DNA from 3 places in the Rahnella sp. EDr1-12 genome. Region 1 is predicted to be linked to each of the others. Evidence: predicted binding sites of a transcription regulator. Region 1 holds the regulator's gene; each other region holds the start of a gene.
What was found. The regulator Fur, encoded in region 1, represses iron uptake genes when iron is present. The targets are predictions, from matches to a motif close to ATAATAATGAGAACNACTATCAA.
Positions count from the first base shown of each region.

Region 1 (3,283 bases):
CACCGTGGCATCTGGAAATGGATGATTTCCGCCAGAATGACAAAAAAACCGGTGTTTCCTATATTCACTCGCTGGGCGCGAAATACGACTTCAAAAATGATCTGGTGCTCGAAGCCGCCTATGGCGAAGCGGAAAGCTACGTCGATCAGTATTTCGCTAAAGCCTCTTACAAACTGGATCTGCTGGGTAACCCGCTGACCACCAGCTACCAGTTCTACGGTGCAGAAGACCGCATCAGTGATAAAAACGATCCTAACAGTTTGTACGACGGGCTGGCATGGTTGCAGGCTCTGACGTTCGGTTACACCACCGGCCAGTTTGACTGGCGTCTGGAAGGGACGATGGTCAAGGCGGAGGGGAATCAGGGCTACTTCCTTCAGCGTATGACCCCAACGTATTCCTCGTCCAATGGTCGTCTCGATGTGTGGTGGGATAACCGTTCAGACTTCAACGCCAACGGCGAAAAAGCGGTATATGCCGGAGTTTTATATGATCTGGCGAAATGGGATCTGCCGGGCTTCGCGGTCGGCGGTTCTTATGTTTATGCATGGGATGCCAAGCCAAGCACCAATGCGGCTTATGACCAAAGCCAGCGTCTGAAAGAAAGTGCGTGGAGTCTGGATGCGCTTTACACCCTTCAGGAAGGGCGCGCCAAAGGCACGTTGTTTAAATTGCATTACACCCAGTATGACAACCATTCAGATATTCCGAGCTGGGGCGGTGGTTACGGCAACATCTTCCAGGATGAAAAAGATGTGAAATTTATCGTTATCGCTCCATTCACTATTTTCTGAGGTCACTATGTCGATGAATAAATTACTGCTGATCGTGACCACGTCTTTATTGCTGGCCGGTTGTTCCCAGACGTCAGGGCAGGCTGAAGATGCCAGACTGCGTAAGGCTTACAGCGCCTGCATCAACACTGCCGAAGGTTCGCCGGACAAACTTGCATCCTGCCAGGCGGTTCTTAACGTTCTGAAGGAAGAGAAAGCTCACCAGCAGTTTGCACAACAGGAAACGGTACGCGTGCTGGATTACCAGCGCTGCCTGACGGCACGCAAAACCGGTGACGGGCAGGCTTACGCCGCCGATTGTGGAAAAATCTGGAAGGAAATTAAAGCCAATAACTCACCCGTGCCGGTGCAGTAGACCTCATCAATCACCTGAAGGTGAGACAGAAAACCCCGGCTTGCCGGGGTTTTTTATGTCTGTCATCGCTGATAAACGGGCATAAAAAAACCGCTTTTCAGCGGTTAATTTTGGTCGATATCAACGAGCCCGGCAGATTACTGCGCAGGTTTATCATTGTGCAAAGAGTCATCTTCGCGGCAGTCGCCTGCTTCACAGTGGCCGTACAGGTACAGGCTGTGGTTGGTCAGTTTGATACCGTGTTTTTTAGCAATTTCGCGCTGACGACCTTCAATGTATTCGTCACGGAATTCAATAACACGGCCACAATCTAAGCAAATCAGGTGATCGTGATGGTGTTGCTGAGTCAGTTCGAACACGGACTTGCCGCCTTCGAAGTTATGGCGGGTCACGATACCGGCGTCATCAAACTGGTTCAGAACGCGGTAAACCGTCGCCAGACCAATCTCTTCACCCATATCAATCAATTGTTTGTACAGATCTTCCGCACTAACGTGATGACCTTCCGGCGCTTGCAACACTTCCAGGATTTTAAGGCGCGGAAGCGTGACTTTTAAGCCGGCTTTCTTCAGTGCGGTGTTGTTGTCAGTCATGCGGATTCAGTCCTGTTACTATGTGCTAATCAAGTTGAGGCATGGAGCCTGTGGCATCAGCGGCACAAAATTCTTCGATTAGGATCCTTCTTTTAACGGAAGTGTGCCGATCCCCTAAACGATAGCCTGTTAATAAAGATCACTAAATGCCAGTCACATAAGACAATGCAACGACTTGATCGATAGAAAAAACAGATGAACTCAGTGTACCTTGATACCACCGAAAGTAACAATTTTGTTGTGGCTAAATTGTTAATTTCAGTAATAGTTTGGCCCTTCAATTGTAGAATAAATCCTCAGGGCCAACAGGGTTTTTAGCCAATAATTTCTGAAAGGCTCAATTCTTCAGTAATTTGCTTAACCCAGGCGTCAACGCGCTCATTGGTTAATTCCGGCTGACGGTCTTCATCAATAGCCAGTCCGATGAAATGTTTATCATCTGCCAGACCTTTGGATGCTTCGAAGTGATAGCCTTCGGTTGGCCAGTGACCCACAATCACCGCGCCGCGTGGCTCAATGATGTCGCGCACGGTGCCCAGCGCATCACAGAAATATTCTGCGTAGTCTTCCTGATCGCCGCAACCAAACAGCGCAACCAGCTTACCTTCGAAATCTATCTCTTCCAGGCTTGGGAAGAAGTCGTCCCAGTCACACTGAGCTTCACCGTAATACCAGGTTGGAATACCGATCAGCAAAATATCGAATTTTTCCAGATCCTCTTTGCTGCTCTTCGCAATGTCATGCACCTCTGCAACATCTTTACCCAGTTGTTTCTGGATCATTTTTGCGATGTTTTCGGTGTTACCTGTATCGGATCCAAAGAAGATTCCTACTACGGCCATAAGATGTCTAACCTCTTGTTCTCAATGATAAGCCCTACATTGCAGGCAATAATAGTGCTGATAATAGCAAACTCGTGAGGCGGAGAATATGCTTCTGCTCGCCTTCTTAACTGACGAATAAGTTTATCGGGCAATCTTTTTAAGTGGTATCGCCTTCGTGTGCTTTTAATCCAGATAAAATCCTCAAAATTGACGGGGTTAAAAGCAAAGTGAAGAAATATATCTTAACAATACTAAATTTTAAGCACGTCCCGCCGATAGATGATGCGAGAGCAATCTCAACATAATAAAGAAATCGATGCCCGGAGAGGTGTTCAAACATGTCCTGGGGCACTTGCCTGATGGTTACTTGTCTTGATTCTCCGCATCCCCCTCAATCCTCAGACCAGAAACAGTCATGTTTCGAGAGAGGCATATCGTGCAGTTTTTAAAAAATATCACCATCAGGGCCGCGTTATTAACCATTCTTGGCGTTTTCTGCGTTATGTGGGCGGGTGTATCCCTTTACACCGTCAACTCACTGAATACGCTGACGCAAAACACCCGCAACAGTTCTGAGCTCGTCAACAATATGGCGCTGATCAGCAAAGGAAATGATCAGTATTTTCGTACCGTAACCCGCTTAAGCCGTGCGGTGTCGCAGCTTCAGGCCGATCCGACCAAAGGGCCGGAAATTTTTGATACCGCAAAACAATCCCT
Region 1 is NZ_JBLZNY010000001.1:1,057,884-1,061,166, reverse strand. It holds gene chiP (chitoporin ChiP) at 1-794, shown strand, start outside; gene chiQ (ChiQ/YbfN family lipoprotein) at 808-1,149, shown strand; gene fur (ferric iron uptake transcriptional regulator) at 1,287-1,742, opposite strand; gene fldA (flavodoxin FldA) at 2,057-2,584, opposite strand; gene ACO0U8_RS05015 (methyl-accepting chemotaxis protein) at 3,003-3,283, shown strand, end outside.

Region 2 (3,283 bases), on a different contig from region 1:
CACTCAGGAAGAGCTGACTGCCATCGAAGCAATTTTAGTGTAAGCGTTTACCCTGACGGTGAAAAAACATCTCTTTATGGAGGCTGAGTAAGGATTCCGTTAAGGGTGGGTAAATCAATCAAAACAGGATTGCCCCCATAGAATAGCGGGTGCCTTCACCTTATAACTGTCAGCATAAATTATAAGGAATCTGGGGGCATCATGATTAAGCCTTTACTGTTCGGTACATTATTGTTCGCATTGCTTCCTGCCGCAGCGCCCGCTGTGCAGGCCAGCAGCTTTAGCCTGAGCACGCCTGGGCTTTCAATCAATATCGGTGACCGCGACCGTCGTGGTTATTACTGGGATGGGTATGACTGGCGTGATGCGGGCTGGTGGAACAATCACCGCGGGCGTTACTACGGTGAACGCAGCCATCGCGGCTATTACTGGGATGGCGGCCGCTGGCGCGATCGCGGCTGGTGGGATAACCGCTCTCATCATCGTCCGCCTCCGCCGCGCTATTACGGGCGTCCGCATTATGATCATCCTGGCCGCGGGCCGGATAGGGGTCATGGTCATGACAGAGGTCGCGGCCCGGACCGCGGACACGGTGACCACCGGGGTCATGGCGATCACCGCCATTAATCCGCGAAGATCACAGATAAAAAAACGGGACAGTTTGCGCTGTCCCGTTTTTTTTGCAGCGATGCAGTGATTATTTCAGCATGCCGAACAGCAGATAGAGATTCAGGCTGACAACAATCAGGACGATCACCCGCCCTGCCCACTGCACGGTTTTGGTGTTGGTCATCTCACCCATCAGATGGCGGTTACCGGTAAACGCCAGCAGCGGCAACAGCGCCAGCGCAATCCCGAAACTCAGCAAGACCTGGCTCATCACCAGAATGCGCGTCGCATCCAGCCCCATCAGGATCACAATAAAGGAAGGCATCATGGTGACCACGCGACGCACCCAGATCGGAATGTAGAACTTCACGAAGCCCTGCATCACCACCTGCCCCGCCAGGGTACCCACTACCGTTGAAGACAAACCGGCAGCCACCAGACTCAGGCCAAAAGTGGTAGCGGCGGCATGGCCGAGTAACGGTTGCAGTGTCAGATAAGCCTGATCCAGCTCGCTGATACCGCTGTGACCGCTGAAGTGGAACGCGGCAGCGGCGGTCGCCATCATCGCCAGATTCACAAAACCGGCGATGGTCATGGCGATCCCGACATCCAGCTTAGTAGCAGAGTAACGCTGTTCTTTCGATGCCTTACCGGCCCGCTGGGTCAGTGAGGAGTGTAAATATATGACGTGCGGCATGATGGTCGCGCCGAGCACACCGGCAGCCAGATAAACAGAATCACTGGTGGGCAGAGAAGGGATCAGCATCCCTTTGCCGAGCGCCAGCATGCTGGGCTGCGAGAAGAAGAGTTCGACGATATACGCCGCAGCCACAAACAGCAGCAAACCGGCAATCACCAGCTCAAGCGGTTTTTGTCCACGCTTTTGCAGACCGAGGATAATAAAGGTGGCAATACCGGTAAGCACCGCGCCCTGCAACAGCGACACGCCGAGCAGTAATTTGAAACCGATCGCCGCGCCGATGAATTCCGCCAGATCGGTCGCCATGGCGATAATTTCAGCCTGCACCCAGTAAGCCCAGACAGCCGGACGGGGAAAACGATCGCGGATATGTTCAGCCAGGTTTTTGCCGGTGGCGATACCCAGTTTGGCAGAAAGAAGCTGGATCAACATCGCCATGACGTTAGCCCAGACCACGACCCACAGCAGCTGATAACCGTAAGAAGCCCCGGCCTGGATGTTTGTCGCAAAGTTACCCGGATCGATGTAACCGATGGCGGCAATAAAGGCCGGTCCCATCAGCGAAAATTTCATCTTTCTGGATGCGCGGCCTGAAGATTCGGTCCGGCTGTTAAACATAATGGATTAACCCCTACAATTATTACGCTTACACAAATATCGTCTAAATGATAATGATTATCAAGTGCATTTAGAAAAATTTGAGCGATGATTCTGATAGGCAGTAAGCGACGACGTGATAACTGAGTGGTTATTCGCCCGCCCGGCTTTCTCAATCCGGGCGCGCGCGCTTTCCTAAAACAGAGGCTGTTTGACCAGATTTAGAACGCATTACGGCACATGATAAAGCTAGCACAAGAAAGCAAATTGTGCCTATTTTTCTTAACATCTTGATTTTTTGTGTGGTGGAATGGGATTTGTTGCAATTCATGTCTGCAATTTCTATATTTGCAAGCGACTTCACGTTTTAAATGTACGCGTTACATAGAATGTCCGTCGAAATATAGCCTGCCTCTAATTTGGAGCACCCATGTCTAACATTTTGCACTTTGTATTAGCGTTGGCCGTTGTCGCAGTACTCGCTTTACTGGTGAGCCGTGATCGTAAAAGCATCCGTTTGCGTTTCATCGTTCAGCTGTTAGTGATCGAAGTCCTTTTAGCCTATTTCTTCCTGAACTCATCTATTGGTTTAGGTTTTGTGAAAGGCTTCTCAGATATGTTTGAGAAATTATTAGGATTCGCTGCGGAAGGAACCGGCTTCGTATTTGGGGGCATGAGCGATAAGGGATTAGCGTTCTTCTTCTTGAAAGTCTTGTGTCCGATCGTGTTTATTTCCGCACTGATCGGTATTTTGCAACACATTCGCGTACTGCCTTTCGTCATCCGTATCATCGGTACGGTACTGTCGAAAATTAATGGCATGGGAAAACTGGAATCTTTCAACGCCATCAGTTCCCTGATTTTGGGTCAGTCAGAAAACTTTATCGCGTATAAAGATATTCTGGGCAAGATGTCTGAAAAACGTATGTACACCATGGCCGCTACGGCAATGTCGACTGTTTCTATGTCGATTGTGGGTGCGTATATGACCATGCTGGAACCGCGTTTCGTCGTGGCTGCGCTGGTGCTCAACATGTTCAGTACCTTTATCGTACTGTCTCTTATCAACCCTTACAGAGTTGATTCGGAAGAAGACCTGCAGATCGGTAACACGCACCAGGGTCAGAGCTTCTTTGAAATGCTGGGTGAATATATCCTCGCCGGCTTCAAAGTGGCGATCATCGTTGCAGCCATGTTGATTGGTTTCATCGCACTGATTTCCTGCCTGAATGCGCTGTTCGACGTGGTATTCGGTATCACCTTCCAGGGCGTGCTGGGTTATGTCTTCTATCCGTTTGCATGGATGATGGGCGTTCCAAGCCACGAAGCCTTGCAGGTGGGCAGCATGATGGCAACCAAACTGGTTTCCAACGAGTT
Region 2 is NZ_JBLZNY010000002.1:721,748-725,030, forward strand. It holds gene mgrA (L-glyceraldehyde 3-phosphate reductase) at 1-43, shown strand, start outside; gene ACO0U8_RS12640 (DUF2502 domain-containing protein) at 202-627, shown strand; gene ACO0U8_RS12645 (Nramp family divalent metal transporter) at 698-1,927, opposite strand; gene ACO0U8_RS12650 (NupC/NupG family nucleoside CNT transporter) at 2,337-3,283, shown strand, end outside.
Region 2: the regulator Fur is predicted to act here: its motif matches at 1,969-1,991, upstream of ACO0U8_RS12645 (Nramp family divalent metal transporter).

Region 3 (3,283 bases), 390 kb from region 1:
TGCCAGCGCCATACTTCGCCAAAAGTGGTGGTCAGCACCAGCAACCAGACATTCAGGTTCAGGCCGTCACTCCAGCCATTGCCCATCAGCGCAGCCTGAATCGCCAACATTCCGACAGACGTGATCGCGGCGACCACGCCGGACCACATCATCAGGGTCTGATTTCTTTGCAGTAACATCCCCGAAAAACCAGCAGGCGCCAGCAGGGAGCAAAACACACTCAACCCGAAAATTTGCATCAGCGACGCAAAGTGGGCAAACCGGCACAGGACGAACAGTGCAGTCAGACTCATAACTTATTTAACGGTAAAACTGTAGTTACCGTGGGTTTTATGACCGTCAACTGACACCACGTTCCACGACACCGTATATTTGCCGGATGTCAACGCCTCTGGCAGAGGAACGACCGCCTGGGTATTGTCATTGGCAGCCAGTGTCATCGCGCCAGTTTTAACGGCTTTTTTGGCGGCGTCTGCCAGGGTGATTTTGCTGAAGTTCGGTTCGATACCTTCACTGAACCCAAGGGAGAGTTCGGTCGGGCTGGCACTCAGAACGGCGTTCGCAGCGGGAGTTTGGGTTTTAAGATGTGCATGCGCGAGGGCTTGCTGTGAGATAAATCCGCTCAGCAATACGGCTGAGACTGCCATGGCACGGCAAAGAGAGGAGGTTTTTTTCAACACGATAGTTCCTTGGCTTGCGTAATGATGAATTTATAACGCCGCCACTTTATCGCAATCCCATGTAAAACGTTTGTCATAAATGCATAAAAAAACGCAGAAGCCGGAGCATTCTGCGTTTTATGAGCATCACAAACCGGGTTTATACGGCCGGGGCTTGTGCCGCCATGGTTTTAAGATCTTTATCGACAAAGAACAAGCCGTTGCCGGTGTTGCTGACCAGAGCCAGTTTATCGAGAACAGATTTGAACAAGGTTTCTTCTTCATGCTGCTCTGCCACATACCATTGCAGGAAGTGGAAGGAAGAATAGTCTTTCAGCGTCATCGCCAGATCGGCCAGTTCGTTGATTTTTTGTGTAATCAGTTGCTCATGCTCATAGGTCTGCATGAACAGATCAGACAGGGATTCGAAGCTGACCGGCGGTGCGGCGATAGCGCCCAGCAGCGGCAATGCACCTGTATCACTGACATATTTGAACAGGCGGTGCATGTGATCCATTTCTTCCATCGAGTGCTTTTTCAGAAACGCTGCCGCGCCTTCGTAGCCTTTGTCACTGCACCATGCACTCATCTGCAAATATAAATTGGCTGAATAAAATTCAAGGTTCAGCTGTTCATTAAGCTGATCGATCATTTCTTTTTTAAGCATGATGCGGCTCCATAAAATAATTAAGGCAGGCGGATGTGTTTATTTACCCGCATTATGCCCGTATCAATACAAAATAAGAACAGCCAATTCACATTATTATCCATACAGGCAACATTTAAAAATAATTCATTGATATATATGGATTTATTTTTATCGTAAATATCCAATAATGATAACCATTAACATCTAAATGTATATTAAAAAGAATCATTCCTATTCGCGAAATTAATTAAAAGCATGTTGATGAATATAATTATCACTTCCACAACCTGAATAGTTCTTATTTACTTAAATTGCATTTAACGAAAATGGGTTTTTGAGCGGAACATAAAAGTGAGCCAACGACGTTCACCCCGGCGTTGTGCTCGGGTACAATGCGCGCAAATGAGATGCACGGGAGGTTGCAATGAGTATCAATCTGGCAGAAATCAGTAAAGATGAGATGGATCGGATTAACATCGATCTGGCGGCTTCAGCGGTCGCTTTCAAAGAGCGTTACAACATGCCCGTTGTGGCCGAAATGGTAGAACGGCAACAGCCTGAACATCTGCGCACCTACTTTCGTGAGCGTGTGATGCATTATCGCGGCGAATCCCATAAATTCTCCCGTTTACCTTATGAACCGAAGCAAAAGTAACGCAGCTTTAGGCAAACGGGAGGGGAAAGCGATTACCGGCGGGTGGCGAATTGCTGGTTGGTACGAATCAGCTGATCGAGGATCCCAGGCTCATCAAATGAGTGCCCTGCCCCCTCGATAATATGAAGTTCAGCTTCCGGCCAGGCTTTCGCCAGGTCCCATGCGTTTTGCACCTGACAGGCCATATCATAGCGACCATGCACGATCACCGCCGGGATATGCCGGATACGCTCAACGTTACGTATCAACTGGTCATCACTGTCTAAAAAGCCAAGATGCGTGAAGTAATGGTTCTCGATGCGGGCGAAAGCCAGCGCAAAGTTATCCTCACCAAATGACGCCGAACCTTCCGCAGGCAGAAGCGTGACCGTCTCCCCTTCCCACAAGCTCCAGATTTTTGCAGCCTCGAGCTGCACTGCGCGATCGCTGGATGTCAGGCGTGCGTGATAAGCGGCGATAACATCCTTGCGTTCTTCCTCGGATAAAATAGAGAGGATACGCTGCCATTTTTCAGGGAAGAAGCGCGACGCACCATCCTGGTAATACCAGGTCAGCTCCTGTTTGCGCATGGTGAAAATACCGCGCAACACCATTTCACTGACGTGTTCGGGATGGGTCTGGGCGTAAGCCAGTGCCAACGTGGAACCCCATGAGCCACCGAAGACCAGCCATTTTTCCACGCCCGCCAGCTTGCGCAGACGCTCAATATCTTCAACCAGATGCCATGTGGTGTTGTTGTCGAGGCTCGCATGGGGTGTGGAGCGCCCGCAGCCACGCTGATCAAACAGCATGACGTCATAATCATTGGGATCAAACAGCTGGCGATGTACCGATGAACAGCCGCCGCCCGGCCCGCCGTGAATAAAGACAGCCGGCTTGCCGTTCGGGTTTCCGCTGCGCTCCCAGTAAACCTTGTGACCATCGCCGGTATCGAGCAAGCCGCTGGCATAAGCCTCACACGGAGGATATAACCCTTTTAATTTTGGCATGACATTTCCTGTTCTATTTGGCCAGAGTATTGATAGATGTTTTTACAACTCAATAACAGCGCATCGGCCAGCCAACGACAAGTTGTTCTGCATCAAAATCGAATTTTTGTATGCTGTTCGCATACTTATCACGCAATTTCATCAGGAACTCCCGGTGATGAACCGGAAGACATGACTGTAAAGTCCTGTCAGAAACAAGAAGGGACTTGCAACCTGAGCCAATTTGGCACTAAATAGACGGGCAACCCAATCCACCAGCTTTAAAGAGAGGCAATCATGAGTAAAGGAATGGATAGCAAAAAGAATGCGAAGAAAAAGCCATTGAAAACCC
Region 3 is NZ_JBLZNY010000001.1:669,721-673,003, forward strand. It holds gene copD (copper homeostasis membrane protein CopD) at 1-293, opposite strand, end outside; gene copC (copper homeostasis periplasmic binding protein CopC) at 297-683, opposite strand; gene ftnA (non-heme ferritin) at 820-1,326, opposite strand; gene ACO0U8_RS03085 (DNA polymerase III subunit theta) at 1,733-1,963, shown strand; gene pip (prolyl aminopeptidase) at 1,996-2,952, opposite strand.
Region 3: the regulator Fur is predicted to act here: its motif matches at 1,490-1,512, upstream of ftnA (non-heme ferritin).